DNA from 4 places in the Sporomusa sphaeroides DSM 2875 genome. Region 1 is predicted to be linked to each of the others. Evidence: riboswitches for the same ligand, from Rfam matches in the RefSeq annotation. Region 1 holds a riboswitch; each other region holds the start of a gene.
What was found. A riboswitch is a leader RNA that binds a small molecule or an ion and turns the genes downstream of it on or off. The one in region 1 is predicted to bind S-adenosylmethionine.
Positions count from the first base shown of each region.

Region 2: another riboswitch for S-adenosylmethionine. It lies ahead of SPSPH_RS05010 (trans-sulfuration enzyme family protein); the one in region 1 lies ahead of metK (methionine adenosyltransferase).
Region 3: another riboswitch for S-adenosylmethionine. It lies ahead of SPSPH_RS13685 (MetQ/NlpA family ABC transporter substrate-binding protein); the one in region 1 lies ahead of metK (methionine adenosyltransferase).
Region 4: another riboswitch for S-adenosylmethionine. It lies ahead of metX (homoserine O-acetyltransferase MetX); the one in region 1 lies ahead of metK (methionine adenosyltransferase).

Region 1 is NZ_CP146991.1:2,304,179-2,308,481, forward strand. Features, by position in the region: gene priA (primosomal protein N') at 1-819, opposite strand, end outside; gene SPSPH_RS10775 (hypothetical protein) at 919-1,047, opposite strand; gene SPSPH_RS10780 (heavy-metal-associated domain-containing protein) at 1,060-1,287, opposite strand; gene metK (methionine adenosyltransferase) at 1,431-2,618, opposite strand; SAM riboswitch class I at 2,693-2,800, opposite strand; gene coaBC (bifunctional phosphopantothenoylcysteine decarboxylase/phosphopantothenate--cysteine ligase CoaBC) at 2,853-4,055, opposite strand; gene rpoZ (DNA-directed RNA polymerase subunit omega) at 4,065-4,271, opposite strand.
Region 2 is NZ_CP146991.1:1,155,801-1,160,103, reverse strand. Features, by position in the region: gene SPSPH_RS05020 (YezD family protein) at 283-615, opposite strand; gene hydE ([FeFe] hydrogenase H-cluster radical SAM maturase HydE) at 630-1,676, opposite strand; SAM riboswitch class I at 1,849-1,946, shown strand; gene SPSPH_RS05010 (trans-sulfuration enzyme family protein) at 2,030-3,175, shown strand; gene SPSPH_RS05005 (TIGR04100 family radical SAM protein) at 3,224-3,826, opposite strand; gene SPSPH_RS05000 (DUF2292 domain-containing protein) at 3,853-4,206, opposite strand; gene SPSPH_RS04995 (ABC transporter ATP-binding protein) at 4,283-4,303, opposite strand, start outside.
Region 3 is NZ_CP146991.1:2,905,835-2,910,137, reverse strand. Features, by position in the region: gene purD (phosphoribosylamine--glycine ligase) at 1-184, shown strand, start outside; gene SPSPH_RS13695 (DUF456 domain-containing protein) at 253-765, shown strand; gene SPSPH_RS13690 (TetR/AcrR family transcriptional regulator) at 782-1,372, shown strand; gene SPSPH_RS13685 (MetQ/NlpA family ABC transporter substrate-binding protein) at 1,419-2,240, opposite strand; SAM riboswitch class I at 2,379-2,483, opposite strand; gene SPSPH_RS13680 (YerC/YecD family TrpR-related protein) at 2,673-2,969, shown strand; gene hisZ (ATP phosphoribosyltransferase regulatory subunit) at 2,994-4,175, shown strand; gene SPSPH_RS13670 (HDOD domain-containing protein) at 4,168-4,303, shown strand, end outside.
Region 4 is NZ_CP146991.1:1,191,694-1,195,996, reverse strand. Features, by position in the region: gene SPSPH_RS05175 (homocysteine synthase) at 1-496, opposite strand, end outside; gene metX (homoserine O-acetyltransferase MetX) at 580-1,782, opposite strand; SAM riboswitch class I at 1,890-1,999, opposite strand; gene SPSPH_RS05165 (xanthine dehydrogenase family protein molybdopterin-binding subunit) at 2,115-4,303, opposite strand, start outside.

The sequences.
Region 1 (4,303 bases):
TACCTCGGCAGCCTGCTGACAAACGCTGTCATAGCTGTTGCGGAGTACCGGTACACTGCGGCTGGTAATGAGCCCTTGTTCTGCTAATTTTTTTACAGTGGCTTGCGAAATATTAAGGTGGCGCAACTGGGGCAAGGCAAGTTCATTATTCTGCAGGAGTGCCTGCAAAAGCCGGCGCTGGGCTGCCCTGGTTTTGGGCAGCATTTGCTCAGCTTGAGCAGCAGTTTCCTTGCTGACAGCCAAGTTAATAATCGTCGTTGTACTGGCTTTGCCGCGTGTATTGACAGTATCTGCATGAATAATTAGTTTATGTTGTAAAAAAAATTTTATCATAGCATCTATGTTACCGGGAAGTTTGGCAAGATCTTTGAGACTAACCGGACCATGAGCATAAATATAGGTGAGTGCCTGGCGGTATTCCTCCGGCTTGTTGTCGAGCAGCATGGCTGCCGCTTCATAATCCATTGCGGCAGATGCCTGATAGGCTTTTTGCGTTTTTACTCCCGACAGGCCGGGAACGAACAGACGCATGGCTTCGGCCAGTGAACTGAGATAATACTGGCTTATCCATTTGGCTGTTTTCAACATATTGTCATCAAACCAGGGGTAATCATCAAGTATAGCAAGGATGGCTTTTAAGCCTTCCGTACATTCGGGTTCCACACCGACAACGAACCCTTCTACCTTCCTGTTGCCGAACGGAACTAATACACGCCAGCCGATAGTGATCTCAGGTAAGTGAGCTGGAATAATGTAGGAAAAAGGCTTAGTAATGCTGCGGGCAGGAATATTTACAATAATTTGAGCGGTGTTTGCCATTTTTTCTACACCTGGCTTTCTTTTCTTAAGGATAAAGAGAAGGGGACTATGCAGTCCCCTTTGTTAGCTAACATATATATTTATATTCGCTTTTCAGTGTCAAATACCTGCTACCGGTTTTTCGGGATCATGAGCGGCCATTTCCCAATCTAGCCCGGTGTCCATTGGCAAACGTTTAAAAAAACGCTTAATCCGGCGCTTTTTCAGCGGTGAAAAATGGAGCTTCATATGTCAGACTCCTCAACCTTGAATTGAATAACCGAGTGATTGTAAGGTTTCTTCAATATATCCGCTAGAAGTCACCGATGCATCATGGCTGACAGCAATTTGCTTAGAAGCTAAGTCTACTTTTACGGACGAAACACCATGAAGGTGGGACAACGTATGCTCAATACGGTCCCGGCAATGGTCGCCTTTGAGGCCCCCAACACGGTAAACGGATTGTGTGGTATTTTTCTGTGTGGCCAATGGAATACCTCCCCTTTTTACTGAATTGAGTCTCCAGCAATATTAGTATTACCATTGGCCACTAATTAATTAATATTTATCCGCTGACTACCCTGTCTAAGATTCTTACCCTTTTTTACTTGAAACCAAAGAACGGTTAACTCTTATATATTGGCTTCTTTGCGAAGCATATCGGCTTTATCGGTACGCTCCCAGGGCAAATCTATGTCAGTGCGGCCAAAGTGACCGTATGCCGCTGTTTGACGGTAAATGGGGCGTCTCAGATCCAGGGACTTGATAATGCCGGCAGGTCTTAAATCAAAGTGCTTGTTGATCAGTTCGACAATTTTGCTCTCGTCAATTTTCGCGGTACCAAAGGTTTCTACCATGACCGATACCGGCCGGGCAATACCGATGGCATATGCTAATTGTATTTCGCACTTATCGGCCAAGCCTGCTGCGACGACATTTTTGGCTACATAGCGGGCAGCATAGGCAGCAGAACGGTCCACTTTTGTGGGATCTTTACCGGAGAAAGCGCCACCGCCGTGGCGAGCCATGCCACCGTATGTATCGACGATAATTTTGCGTCCTGTCAGTCCGGAGTCACCTTGCGGGCCGCCTACAACAAACCGGCCGGTAGGATTGATATAGTATTTGGTTTGCGCATCTAACAGTTCGCCGGGAACCATCGGAATGATAACTTTGGCGATAAGATCTTTTTCAATGGTTTCTCTGTCGACTTCCGGGCTATGCTGGGTTGAAATTACGATAGTATCAATGCGTAACGGTTTACCATCCTCATATTCAACAGTTACCTGGGTTTTTCCGTCCGGACGGAGATATGGCAGCTCGCCGTTCTTACGAATCTCAGAGAGGCGGCGGGCTGTTTTATGAGCCAGGGCGATGGGCAATGGCATATATTCCGGAGTCTCGTTGGTAGCATAACCGAACATCATACCCTGGTCACCGGCACCAATCGCTTCAATGGCATCCATATTGCCTAACTTGGCTTCGAGCGCTTTATCAACACCTAAAGCAATATCGGCAGACTGTTCGTCAATAGAAATTAACACACCGCAGGTTTCACCGTCAAAACCATATTTAGCACGGGTATAACCAATACTTTTAATGGTCTCACGAACAATTTTGGGAATATCTACATAGCAGTTGGTCGTGATTTCACCTACCACATGCACAATACCGGTGGTAACCAATGTTTCACAAGCTACCCGGGCATTGGGGTCATGAGCCAGAATTGCGTCAAGTACACTGTCGGAAATTTGATCGGCAATCTTATCTGGATGGCCTTCGGTTACAGATTCAGATGTAAAAAGTACACGTTTTACCATAGTGCTGTCCCTCCTAAATTCTATATTGCAAAAAAGAAAAGCCTCCGCAAGCAAGGGAGGCGTGATTGTTCTCACTCCCATCTTGCGGTTTATCCGCCGGAATTGGCACCGTTTTTAGTAAAACTACTAAATGGTTGCCGCGGTTTCATCGGGCCAGTCCCTCCACCAACTCTTGATGAGTATAGCATATGCAATTTAACAACAAAAAGATTTTAATCCAAATACAAAAAAAAATCAAGTATAATTTGTCAACATTACACAAATTTTGTCAATCAGAATTTCAGCCACCTGGCGTTTAGTAAGCTGCGGCAGTTCTTCAATCTGGCCATTTTTATGTATGACTCTGACAATATTTGTGTCTGTATTAAAGCCGGCTCCCGGTAAAGTAACATCATTGGCAACAATCATATCAAGATTCTTCTTAATTAGTTTCTCTTGTGCATGACTTAAAAGCTCTTGCGTTTCGGCTGCAAAACCGATTAAGAGCTGATGCTTTTTACGCTCGCCTAATTCGCGCAAAATATCAGGATTTTTGATCATGGATAAGGTTAGGGTATTGCCGGTTTTTTTTATTTTTTGGTCTGCTGCCGTCTCAGGCCGATAATCAGCCACGGCGGCGGCTTTGATTACAACATCGACAGTATCAAACTCCGCAAGCACAGCTTCACGCATTTGCGCGGCAGTTTCCACTTTTGTGACAGTTATCCCCGCCGGACAGGCAAGACTTGACGGACCGGAAACAAGAATAACTTCTGCGCCGCGTGCTGCGGCGGCTTCGGCAAGAGCATATCCCATTTTGCCACTCGAATGGTTGCCAATATATCTCACCGGATCAATGGGTTCACGCGTACCGGCAGCCGTAACCAGTACCCGCTTTCCGGCTAAATCCCGGTTGCCTTGCAGCAGGGATTTAACTTTTTTTACAATATCTGCCGGTTCAGGCAAGCGGCCGGGGCCATCCACACCACAGGCTAACATGCCGGAGGCCGGTTCTACTATATGATAGCCAAGTCCTGCCAGTTTGTTTAAGTTTTGCTGGGTAATTGGGTTTAGATACATATTGGTATTCATGGCTGGAGCCAAAATTACCGGTGCTTTGGTAGCCATGACGGTGGTTGTAAGCATGTCATCGGCTATGCCGTTTGCTATTTTGCCGATAATATTGGCTGTTGCCGGCGCAATGAGGAATAGGTCAGCGCGGCTGGCCAGTGCAATATGCTGCACATTCCAGGTCTTGGGCTCTTCCCACATGTCGGCAACCACCGGGTTGCCGCTAATTTCGCGAAAGGTGAGCGGTGTGACAAATTCTGTAGCCGCTTTGGTCATGATAACATAGACCGTATACCCGGCTTTCTTTAACCGGCTGACAATTTCAACTGCTTTATAGGCGGCAATGCCGCCGGCAACTCCGATAACGATAGTTTGGCCTGATGACATTGCTGACTCCTATTTAATGCCGGTTTTGGTGCGTTCGTAGGTAATTTTACCTTGAGCCACCTCTTCCAGGGCAATTGTCACCGGCTTATTCGATTTAGACTCCACCAGTGGCTGCTGGGCATCCATAATTTCCCGAGCCCGTTTGGCAGCTAAGACAACCAGTGTATATTTGCTGTCAACCTTTTTCACTAATGTATCTAAAGACGGATTAATCATAGCATATCCCCTTGCCTAATTTATTTACTGTG
Region 2 (4,303 bases), 1.1 Mb from region 1:
TATAGCTCCCATTCAGTCTGTACACTGAAACTCACAGAGCGTATCTATGCCGGGGAAATTCTATATTTTATAATCAAAATATACTATACACCTTTACATGTTTATTGTCAACACGGTTTTTGTCGTTTTTACATAAAGTACATTTGTATTTATTAAGAGCACGAATATAGTGCCTAAAAGAAAAGCGTCACCCCTTTCCCGGCGAAAAAAGTGACACTAACATTACAACCCCCAAAAAACATACGGCGATGAACTATAAGCAGTTCATCGCCGTATGTTCCTTTAAATTCCGTCGCCATGAAGGCCGGTTAATTTTCCTACCCGGTATTTTTCGGTTCTCTCCACCTGCATAATCTGTCCTGCCTGGATTTGCATAGCCACTTTTCCATATTCCATGCCGTCAACTGATTGCAATATCCGCATCCGCACCCCAGTGGCAGCCGCTGCAGTTTTACCTGCGCCCTTCGGCGGCTGTTCGCCTATCCGGATTTTTTCCAGTTTCTCCATTTGAATAATCCGTGAATCCTGGAGTACCAGGGTAACAGAACCAAAATTAATATGTCTCACAGCTTGCTCAATCAGCGCAAGCACTTCCTCAGAAATATGTTTATTCATACGCCCATTCCCTTCTAAGCCCGCTTTACCCGGAAACCGTGCGTTTCAGCTACCTTGCGGCCAATACCCTGAATTTTGCCGGTAATACACGAACGGCAATGAGCCGGCGTGTCGTTGATACAAATCTTCCCCGGGTAGAGCAAATACAGCTGCCGGTATTCGCCCTCGGTAACATTGGGCATCACTACATTGGCCCCCCGTTGCAGCGCCAGTACCCGTCCCTGCGGGTTCAAAGACTCCATAGCGGTTGTCGCCGGAATATTAATATCCGGTAACAGCAGCCGGGTCATAGCCATCACCTTGGTGCTTAATTCAAAAGTACCGCCCGCCTCTTTGGCTAACGGCGTGTCCGGATTAGGAATAAACGGACCTACACCAATCATGTCCGCATCCATGCTTTTGAAAAACAAAACATCATCGGCCAGCGATTCAATAGTTTGCCCCGGTATACCGACCAGTGAGCCTGTTCCCAGCTCAAAACCCAGCTCTTTTATGTCCTGCAAGCATTTTACCCGGTTATCCCAGCTCATGCCCGGATCGAGTTTTTCATACAACGCTTTGTCGGTAGTCTCAATTCTGAGCAAATACCGGTCGGCACCGGCATCACGGTATGCTTGATAAACCTCACGGGGTTTTTCACCCACACTCAGTGTAATCGCCAAACCAAGTTCCTTGATTTTTTTGATAATATCAACCATGGCAGCCACATCAAACCATTCATCTTCGCCTGACTGCAGCACAACCGTGCGATAGCCGTATGACTTGGCTTTGGTTGCAAAATCAAGGATGGTTTCCGGTCCCAGACGATAACGGTTTACCTTTTTATTATCCCGCCTTAGACCGCAATACAGACAGTTTTGTTTGCAGGTGTTGGAAAACTCAATCAGACCGCGCAAATGTACCTCGTCGCCCACATACATTCGGCGCACCCGGTCGGCGGCAGCAAAAAATTCCGCTTCGTATTCGGTATCTATCAGCAGCGCAACAATTTCATCTTTAGTAAGCTCATGGGTTGTTTCAGCTTTTTCAATTAATGCCAGTATATCTTTTTTATCAGTCATACTGTTACTGCCTCCCCGTATTCCCAAAATAGTTATCTCCTGTTGAAATCATGATATCCGGTTTTTCAACCGGCGTCAATATCAAGCAGGCAAGAGATAAAAAGCATAAAAATATCTATTGACAAATTGTATTAAGTATGCAAAAATAAAATCCAATAAAATTAAATAATTAAACTTATCGAGAGTGGTCGAGGGACTGGCCCTATGACACCCGGCAACCGGCAGCAATGCAAGGTGCTAAATCCAGCGGAGCAATCCGGAAGATGAGTTATCAGCGCATACAGGCGACTCTTCTTACGGTGGAGTCGTTTTTTTGTTGCCTGCCGCAAACACAAAATAGGAGATGATATGTTATGAAATTTGCCACCAAAGCCGTCCACGCAGGTCTTGTCACCGATAAAACCACCGGTGCCATCAGCACTCCCATCTACCAGACAACCACCTTCCGCCACCCTGAACTCGGCCGCAGCACCGGCTATGACTATTCCCGTACCCAGAACCCTACCCGCAAGGCGGCGGAAGAAGCCGTAGCCGCCCTGGAGGAAGGGCATGCCGGCTTTGCCTTCGCTTCAGGCATGGCTGCCATTTCGGCAATACTGATGCTGTATCAGCCTGGTGATCATCTGATTATTACCGAAGACTGTTATGGCGGAACCTATCGCATTATGGACAAGATATTCAGCCAGTTCGGTCTGACAGTTACTTTTGTCGATACCAGCAGCCTGGAAGAGGTGCGCCAGGCACTGCAGCCTGCCACGAAAGCCATCTTACTGGAAACACCCACCAATCCGCTGATGAAAATTGCCGATATCCGGGCAATAACGGCTATCGCCCGTCAGCATACCCCACAACCGGTGCACGTCATTGTGGATAACACCTTCCTCTCCCCCTATTTCCAGCAACCGCTGACTCTGGGCGCCGATATTGTCTTCCATAGCGGTACCAAATACCTGTCAGGCCATAATGATGTGGTCTGCGGTCTGGTAGTTGCCGGTGACCCCGCGCTCTGTGAAAAAATCGGGTTTATCCAAAACGCTACCGGCGCCATCCTTGGGCCGCAGGACAGCTGGCTTTTACTGCGGGGGATCAAGACACTGGCAATCCGGTCACGCCAGCACGAAAAAAACGCACAGGCTGTCGCCGAGTGGCTTACCACCCATCCCAGTGTTACCAAAGTCTATTACCCCGGCTTAGCCAACCATCCCGGTAAAGAAATCCAGGACGCCCAGGCCTCTGGCTATGGCGGCATGCTGTCTTTCACCGTAGACCATCCCCGCCTGCCTGCCCAAGTGCTGCGCAAGGTAAAAGTTCTCCAGTTTGCCGAAAGTTTAGGCGGCGTCGAATCGCTGATCACCTTCCCGGCAGTCCAGACCCACGCCGACATCCCGGCCGACATTCGCGAGCGCTTAGGCATTAGTGACTGTCTCTTGCGCTTGTCTGTCGGCATTGAAGATGTGGAAGACATTATTGCCGATTTGGCCCAGGCGCTGGAACAGTAAGATAGAAATGAGTCAGAAATTTTTTTCTGACTCATTTCTATATCTAAATTATGATTGATAATGCCGGACTCTAAAATCAACACCAATTCTGTTGGCAATCTCCCGGCATGACTGGATATTGTCATCAGGCATAACATCAACAACAGACAGTACTACCTGGGGAATATACTTTTTGCACTTAGCAGCAAACGCAAGCATAGCCTCATAGGCTTTTTCACCATAATCAGATTGGCATAGTTCCTGATATTCTTTACTGTTTTTTGCATTCATGCTAATAGAAACAGCATCCACCAGCCCTGCTAACTGTGAAGTAATATCCTGCCCGCAAATCAAATTGGCATGCCCGTTTGTGTTTATGCGAATAGACATGTTATATGCATTTTTCAGATATCTGCATATTTCGATAATATCATAAGTTCGCAGCATGGGTTCTCCATACCCGCAAAATACAAACTCCCGGTACTTATAGATATCCCTGGCTTGAATATCTGCCAGAACTTCACTGACCGTAGGTTCCCGTTCCAGCCACAAATTCATTCCCCGGGAAATACCTTCCTGATTATTTCTTACGCAAAAAGTACAATTATTGGTACAGCGGTTGGTAATATTGATATATAAAGAGTCTCCCCATTCATACGTAATCGTCATCATCACCCCTTTTTTCAATCAACTATGCCTTAGATACCATCTCCGTAAATTCCTTCCTGTTCGTTAATCCGCCGTTTTTCGGTTTTCTCTATCTGTTCCACCTTGCCATCTTCAATTCGGATAATCAGCTGCCCATACATCAGACCTTCAAGCTGAGCAATGATTTTAGGCTGAAAAGAGTGCTGTCTTGCTGGAACATCCTGTACTATATAGCCGGATTTATTTTTAGCGGTAAAAATAAATTTTTCTGTTCGCTCCATTTTAATCACATAGCCGTCCTGCACTGTCAAAATTAAGTGCCCATATTTAACCGTATGAAGCGAATGACGGATCAACTCCATAACTTGCGGCAACAAACGTTTCTTGGAACTTAACTTTTCCACATTACACCCCCGAATTAATTATTATCGACAAATCATCAGCCAAACAAGATGCAATGCAAAAGTGTACTGATTCAGTTTACAATGCTGCCGACGCAGA
Region 3 (4,303 bases), 600 kb from region 1:
TGCCGGTACCGGCAGCAAGGACAACCATATTGTTACCGCCGGCGGCCGGGTGCTGGGCGTGACTGCCGTAGCCGGTGATATTCGTGCGGCGGTAGAGAAGGTATATCAGGCTGTACCTGAAATCAAATTTGCGGGAATGCAGTACCGCAAAGATATAGCCCACCGGGCGTTTAACCGCAAATAAGCTAAGAGGGAGATTGCCACGCGTATTAGGCAGATCGCTGGCAACCCGCTCGCAAAGGAGTGCATGGTTTGGATGCAGGGTTAATAGCCATTAATCTACTGGTTATAGCGATCATCGCTGTTGGTATTGGTATGACGGCAATTGGCTTGCCTGGCAACTGGCTCATATTTTTTACGGCGCTGGGGTATGGCTATACAGAAGGCTTTGTGCATATGAGCAGTACCGCGCTCTTGCTGCTTTTGGGCGCATTATTGCTGGGCGAACTGGCTGAATTTATAGCAGGAGCGCTGGGGGCCACCAAAGAAAATGCATCCCGTATGGCTATCGGGTTTGCCTTCGTTGGCGGCATTGCCGGCGGTATTGCCGGCACAGGCATTATGCCGGGACTTGGCTCGATTGCGGGGGCCATCACCGGCTCATTTGTCGCCGGTTACCTGGCGGAGTATGCCGCTACCGGCAACCGGGAGAAAGCGGGGCGGGTTGCCAAGAGTATCATGATTGGTCAGGCATTGGGATTGATTTTCAAATTAGCCATGGCTATCGGCATGGTGGTTTTGATCCTTTCCAAACTGGCTTGGTAAGGACAGGAGGAAACTTATGAAACGCCGGCAAATACTTGATGCTGCCTATACTGTTTTTTCCCGCAAAGGCTATCATCGCGCCACGGTTGATGAGATTATTGCCTTAGCCGATACCGGTAAAGGCACAGTATATAACTATTTTGTTAATAAGGAACAACTTTTTTATACCTTGATTAAGGAACGCAGTGCCGGTTTTGAGGCTGAGCTTGATACCATTGCCGCTCTTGCCGAACCGGCGCTGGATAAAACCAAGAAAGCCATTCGGGTTTTTCTGGAGTTTTATGTGCAAAATGCGGACTTGTGGCGGGTGCTTATGCATGAGATGCGCGGGTTAGGCCGTGAGGAACCGTCAAGCTTTACCGAGGCGGAGCGGGAAAAATACCGGGAAAGGTTTGTTCACACTATCGGGATATTGCAGCGGATCTTACAGGAAGGAATTGATCAAGGTACTATCCGCCATTGTGATGTGCACAAAGCCGCCCATGGTTTGTTCAGTGTTATTGTGATGATGGTGTTTCAGGGGTTTGTTGGCGGAGAGCAGGATTCTATTGATAGTACGGCCAACAGCATTGCCGATATTTTTATGTACGGGATAGTTAACCGTTAATCAAAAAATGAGTCCGGGGATTTCCCCAGACTCATTTTTTACTTCATTAAAATGCCGGTACAATAGCACCTTGGTACTTTTCATTGATAAATTTCTTAACTTCTTCGGAAGTTAAGGCTTTGGTTAATTTTTGGATTTCCGGGCGGTTTTCATCGCCTTTGCGGACGGTAAGGATATTCACATAAGGGGAGTCTTTTTGTTCAATAAACAAGGCGTCTTTACCGGGAACCAGCTTAGCTTCCAGCGCGTAGTTGGTGTTAATGACAGCTAAGGTCAGGTCATCCAGGGAACGCGGCAATTGGGCAGCTTCCAGTTCGCGGACTTTTACATTTTTGGGGTTGGCGGTAATGTCGCTGATGGTAGCGGTAACGCCTGCGCCGTCTTTGAGCTTAATAATGCCGGCCTTCTCCAAGAGTGCCAAAGCGCGGCCGCCATTGGTGGGATCGTTCGGGATGCCAATTTCTGCGCCGTTTTGCAGGTCATTCAGGTTTTTAACTTTTTTAGAATAAATCCCCATAGGTTCGATATGTACGGCAGCAGTATAGGTTAGATCCAGTTTGCGCTCAGCGCTGAACTTGGTCAGGTAGGGAATGTGCTGGAAGAAGTTAGCATCAAGCTCTTTTTCCGCAACAGCCATGTTAGGACGGACATAATCGCTCATTTCTACCACAACCAGATTGATGCCTTCTTTTTCCAGAATGGGTTTGATGACAGCAAGAATTTCAGCATGGGGCAGAGGGGTTGCGCCTACTTTGATAGTCTTTTTCTCAGTTGCTGAAGGGGCAGGCGTTTCTTTGCCGCCGCACCCGGCAAGGAGAGTGGAGAACGCCAATAAAGCGGCAAGCAATAATAAGGTAATCTTTTTCATGACATATTCCTCCTAATAGTAGTTACTTTACTAATGGCACCAAGGTAAGACAATGTTTTGGCTAAAAAAGCAGGTCAGCCTCCTTCCGTAAAAATAGTGAAAGCCATTTCGGCAGTCCGAAATGGCTTGTTGTCCAGTTCTTCATCTGCCAGGAAAGTATCCTGTGGAATTGGCACCGTTCGCAAATTGCGATGGTTGCCGCAGCGTCATCGGGCCATTCCCTCAGCCAGCTCTTGATGAACAATATGAATTTATGAAATTTATATTAGCACCGATAGGTATGTCTGTCAATAAAAATATAATTAAATTAGTAAAAATGAGTAAAATAGTAAAAAGTTTTAATTCAATAAAGATAGAAAGTGATAAAGAAGGAAAAAACAGGTGTGTAGCGAATAGATAGTGTAAGCAAGTATTTACAGGAGGCGTAATAGTATGACCGCAAATCCCAAATTGAAAGATGCACTTATCGACCAGCTGTTCCGGGGGATTTTATCGCTTAGCAGCGAGGAAGAGTGTTACCAGTTTTTTGAGGATGTATGCACAATCGGTGAACTTAAGGCGATGGCGCAGCGGCTGGAAGTGGCGCGGCTGTTAAAGGCAGGCGTCATTTATGACGATATTGTTGCCGCTACCGGTGCCAGTACCGCAACCATCAGCCGGGTTAAGCGCTGCCTCTATTATGGAGCAGACGGTTATAAAGCAGTGTTGGCCCATCTGGAGGAAAAATAGTGCCGAGTAGAATGGAGTGTTAATATGAATAAAAATTTTGTGCCGCAAATTCCGTATGGGACGCGGGACTTGCTGCCCCGGGAAGCCAAGCAGAAACGGATTGTCGAGGGGGCGCTGGCTCAAGTTTTTTCCTGCTGGGGCTATGACGAAATAGTGACACCGACCTTTGAATATATGGAGACACTGGCAGTTGGTACAGGCAGCAACATTCAGCAGCATGTATTTAAATTTTTTGATAAAAACAACCGGATTCTGGCGCTTAGACCGGATATGACAACCCCGATTGCCCGAGTGGCGGCGACCAGACTGAAGGAAATGCCGCTGCCGCTCAGGTTGTTTTATCTTACCAATGTCTTTCGCCATGAGCAGGCGCAGGCCGGCAGACAATGCGAGTTTTATCAGGCCGGGGTGGAACTGTTAGGTGCGCCCGGTCCGGCAGCCGATGCCGAAGTTGTGGCCCTGGCGGTAGAAGCTATGCTGGAAGCCGGGCTGACCAATTTTCAAATCGGCTTAGGCCAGGTGGATTTTATTAACGGCCTGATGGCGGAAAGCCAGTTAAGCCCCGAGCGCCAGCAACAGATCAAATCCGCCATGGTTACCCGCGATTTGGTTGGGCTTGGCGAACTGCTTTCACAGAGCGGACTTAAGCAGGCAGCGCAAGAACTGCTTAAGCAAATTCCGCTTTTGCATGGACGGGAGGATATGTTAAGCAGAGCCTACCGGTTGGTCAGCAATGACCTCAGCCGGGCGGCGCTGGATAACCTGGCCGATATTCACAAGCTGCTTGCAGGCTATGGTGTCGATCAGTATGTTAATTTTGACCTTGGCATAATTCGTGACTTTGATTACTATACCGGCATGGTATTTGAGGGCTATACGCCGGGACTGGGCTTCCCGCTGTGCGGGGGCGGGCGTTATGATACGATGCTGGCTTCACTGGGGGTTGCCAACCCGGCGACAGGTTTCGCCATGGGAATAGAACGGATGCTATTAGCCCTGGAGCGCCAGGGGATTGGCGTCAGCGTGCAGGGTAAAGATGTATATATTGCCTGGACGGAAGGTAAGCTGGCGCAGGCCATTGAAGCGGCTAACCAATGCCGGCGGCAAAGACGCCGGGCAGAACTGGCGCTTGCTGCCGAGCCGCGGGCGGTGGCGGAAGCAGTGGTTCGCACCCGGGGCTATGAGGAATTGATATATATTGAGTAAACGGATAAAACAGGTTGTAGCGGCGGTCACTGCCCGGATTAGCGAAACAGACAGGCAGTTTGTGGAGCGGTATTTAGACCCGGCGGCAGCCGCCTTCTTTTGGCAGATGAACCTACCTGACCAGCGGC
Region 4 (4,303 bases), 1.1 Mb from region 1:
GCACATCAATCTTGGGATTGCCGATGATTTCAGCATACACTGCCTTGGTTTGGGGCGTAATGGCAGCGGCAAAGTTTTCCGGCTTGCTCGGATCAACAAACTTAACCTTTATCCCTAACCGCGGCAACGTGTGGGCAAATAGGTTATACGTTCCGCCATATAATGTCGAGGAACTGACAATCTCATCACCGGCCTGGGCAATATTGACAATGGCTGCAACAATGGCCGCATGGCCTGAGGCAAAGGCCAGCGCCCCCACACCGCCTTCTAACGCGGCTATCCGCTGTTCAAATACATCATTTGTCGGATTCATAAGCCGGGTATAAATATTGCCGCTTTCCTTCAAACTGAACAAATCGGCTGCATGGTCGGCATCCCGGAAGTTGTATGCGGTAGTCAGATACAGCGGTACCGCCCGCGAACCGGTTGTTGGGTCAGGCTGCTGCCCGGCGTGTACGGCCAAGGTATCAAAACGTAGATTTTCTGGCAATGTCATAATCATCCCTCATTTTATATGTATTTTGTATATAAATATCGCTTAGGAAATGCCCCTGTCTTACACTGGCCGGGCTTGCTGCCTTACACGGAAACGTCCGGCACCAGCCTGGCCCCCAAATAAGCCAGGCTGGATGCTCTGAACTTAATCCACTGCCTAATAGGTACCACGGCAGAAACCGGCAGAACTTTATTAATAAAATTGGTCAGTATGGGCCTGAGCAAATGAAAATCAATGAGAAATCCATCATGCCCATGCGGGCTGTCAATGATGGCAAAGTCGGTGCATACACCTGCTTGCCGCAGGGCTTTCGCTAATTCTTCCTGCTGGTGCGGCGGATATAAAATATCAGAACTTACTCCCACTACCAGTATTCTGGCATCTATTCTTGCCAAAGCCGCTTCATAAGAAGAATAGCCGGTACCAATATCAAAGAGGTCCAATGCTCGCAGCAAATACAAATACGAGTTGGCATCAAACCTTTTTACCATGCCTTCGCCCTGATAATCAAGATAATTTTCAATTTCAAATTGTCCGGCCCGCGTCCGCCGGCCAAACTTATATGACATAGACAACTCGCTCTGATAGGTAATCATCCCTAAGGCCCGGGCAGCAGCCAAACCCTGCTTGGGTCCCGGACTGCCGTAATAGTCGCCATTTTGCCACGCGGGGTCAAGCGTGACGGCTTGGCGGCCTACACGGTTGTAAGCAATAGCCTGTGGAGAGGAATAGCCGGGTGCGGCAATGACAATCGCTGCATCCACAAAGCCAGGATAATCAACCGCCCATTGCACTGCCTGCATCCCGCCCATTGAGCCTCCCACCACCAGGGATAAGTGCTCAATCCCTAATATATCCAGCAGCCGTTTCTGGACCCGGACCATATCTTTGACGGTAATTTCCGGAAATCTCATGCCATAAGGCTTGCCGGTGGCAGGCTCAAGCGAAGACGGGCCGGTAGTCCCTTGGCAGCCGCCAAGCACATTGGCACAAATAACAAAAAACCGGGTGGTATCAAGCGGCCGGCCTGGGCCAATTAAGGGTTCCCACCAGCCCTGCTCATCATATTGGTCATGCGCCGCAGGATGGCTGTCACCGGTTAATGCATGCGCCACCAAAATTACATTGTCGCGTCCTTCTGACAGCTGGCCGTAGGTTTCATAAGCTACCGTAACCTGCTCTAAACAACCGCCCTGAACTAAATCCAGCGGCTGCTCAGGTGTCGTAACTTGAGCCAGCTTAAGTTGCGGCCGCCATCTAAACCCCGGAAAAAAGGTAACAACCATGATATCCTCCCTCCTACTATAATGATTAGACCTAATTGGTTTCATGCAGAAGAGCTAATAAAAAACCCCCTCTGCAAAGAGGGGGCAAACCGGCATACATAAAGCCCCTCTCATCTCCCAGGAATATCTACTGATTCCTGCTGGAATTAGCACCACTGCGCATTGCGCCGGTTGCCGGGTGTCATCGGGCCAGTCCCTCGACCTCTCTGGATAAGAGTTCAATATTAATTTATTGGTAGATGTATATATGATACCTAACCCAGGATACATTTGTCAAGTATATCCGGGGTACAATGTTACAGTTTTTCATCCGCACTCCCCAAAACCTGACACTACCGAAGTAATGTACGGTTACTTGCCTGCCGGGCCGTAAGCATTGCCATAATTTTATCCGGGGTAACCGGCAGAATTGTGAAGTTGGCGGCAAGCGCATGGTTAATGGCGTTTACGGTAGCCGCCGTAACGGGGATTGTTGCAAGTTCACCCACACTTTTAGCTCCATATGGTCCATGCTCTTCGCCCTCTTCAATTAAGAGGACTCTGACCGGCGGCATATCGGGTGCATTAACCAGATGGTACTTACTAAAGCTAGCGCCACCGGCAACACCTGTCCGGGCGTCATAAGCAATATCTTCGCTGATTGCCAGCCCCAGTCCCATTTGCACACCCCCATGAATTTGCCCTTCTACAAAACCGGTATTGATGGCCTGGCCAATATCATGTACGGCTACAACGTCCACCACCTTGACAAAACCGGTATAAGTGTCCACAGCCACTTCGACGAAGTTTACAGCATATGAACCGGGGTTGGCCGGGGATCGATAGGTAATGGTACAAATAAGCTCGACCTGATTTTTTTGCTGAATAGCAGCCGCCATTTGTCCATAGCCGATTTTCTTTTCCGGTTCGCGGCTGGTATAGACCATGCCATTTTCAAGCAATACCTCTTCCTCACTGCACTGAAATATTTTAGCCGACTCCCGGATCAGCAGGCTGCGCAATTCCTCGGCAGCCTGCATGGCATTGGCGCCGCAAACGTGGATAACCCGGCTGGCCTGGCAGCCGATATCATAGGGACTAATATCAGTGTCAGCCTCAGGCGCCTCAATCATATCAAGCGCAACCTCCAGCACCTCGGCCACAATCTGTTTCATGGCGGTTACCGTGCCATTGCCCAGGTCGTGCAAGCCGGCATTAAGCATAATACTGCCGTCTTCGAGCATTCTTATCGTCATTGTGCCAAATTCCTGGTAGGCTCCGTAATAGCCGTTACCATGAGTGGCACAAGCCATGCCTACACCGGTCTGCCATCGCCCCTCAGGCTTAGTCCTGTTCCATTTCTCACGCCAGCCAAAAGCCTCGGCGCCTTTGTGCACACAATCGATAATCCTGGCATTGCCCAGATTAGGCCCGCCGCCCGGATCAGCGTCAAAGGGGTGTACCAGATTTTTCAGCCGAAATTCAACAGGGTCCATTTGTAAACGCCTGGCCACATTATCCAGATTGATCTCGGCAATGGTTTGCACCTGCGGCGATCCATAGCCCCGCGCCGCTCCTGCTATGGCCGTATTGGTATGCACGGCTATGGCCTGATAATGCTGGCTGGGAATACGGTACAGCCTGGACAGCTTTTTGCCCATCGCATAACAAATGACACGGCCATTGGAAGTATAGGCCCCTGTATCGATAATATGCTTCATGTCCCGCGCCATGATCTTGCCTTCAGGACTTACCACGGTTTTTACATAACCGATGGTCTTGGTTCTGGTCCGGGTGGCAATTATACTGGCCAACCGATCAAATTCTATCTTTACCGGCCTGTTCAAATCTTTGGCAAAGAAGGCGCAGTACGGCTCAAGGGTTATTTCCTGCTTGCCGCCAAAAGATCCGCCGATGGGAGTTTTGATAACCCGGATTTTATGATAGGGCAGCCCCAGGACTTTGGCCACAATAAGCCGCACAGAATATACGATCTGGCAGGGACTATGCACCGTTATTCTCCCTCGATGATCCGGTGCGGCAATACATACGTGATTTTCCATAGCTGCATGATGAATTTTAGGAGTTTCTACCCGGTCTTCGACTACTATGCCTTCCGGTGCCGCCATGGCAGCTGCCGTATCGCCATAGCTGGTTTCCATGGTAAAAAACGGGTTGCCGCTGTCATGGACAGCAACCTGGCCGCTGAGGGCATCCTCCGGATCAATAACCATTGGCAAGAGTTCATAGTCAGTCTTTATGAGACTTGCAGCAGTTAGGGCCGCCGCCTTGGTTTCGGCAACCACCGCCGCTACCGTATCACCAATAAAACGAACAACCTCGGGGAATAGCTCCTGATCTTCAACTGCATTCTGACCGGCAAACCATACTTGCGAGTTAAATCTGATTTGCGGCGCATTGTCACGCATATATATTTTTACAACGCCAGGCACAGCCATGGCCTCGGAAATGTCAATATTCTTAATCCGCCCATGCGGAACCTGGCTGAACACCAGGTGAGCATGCAGCATCCCGTCGATAG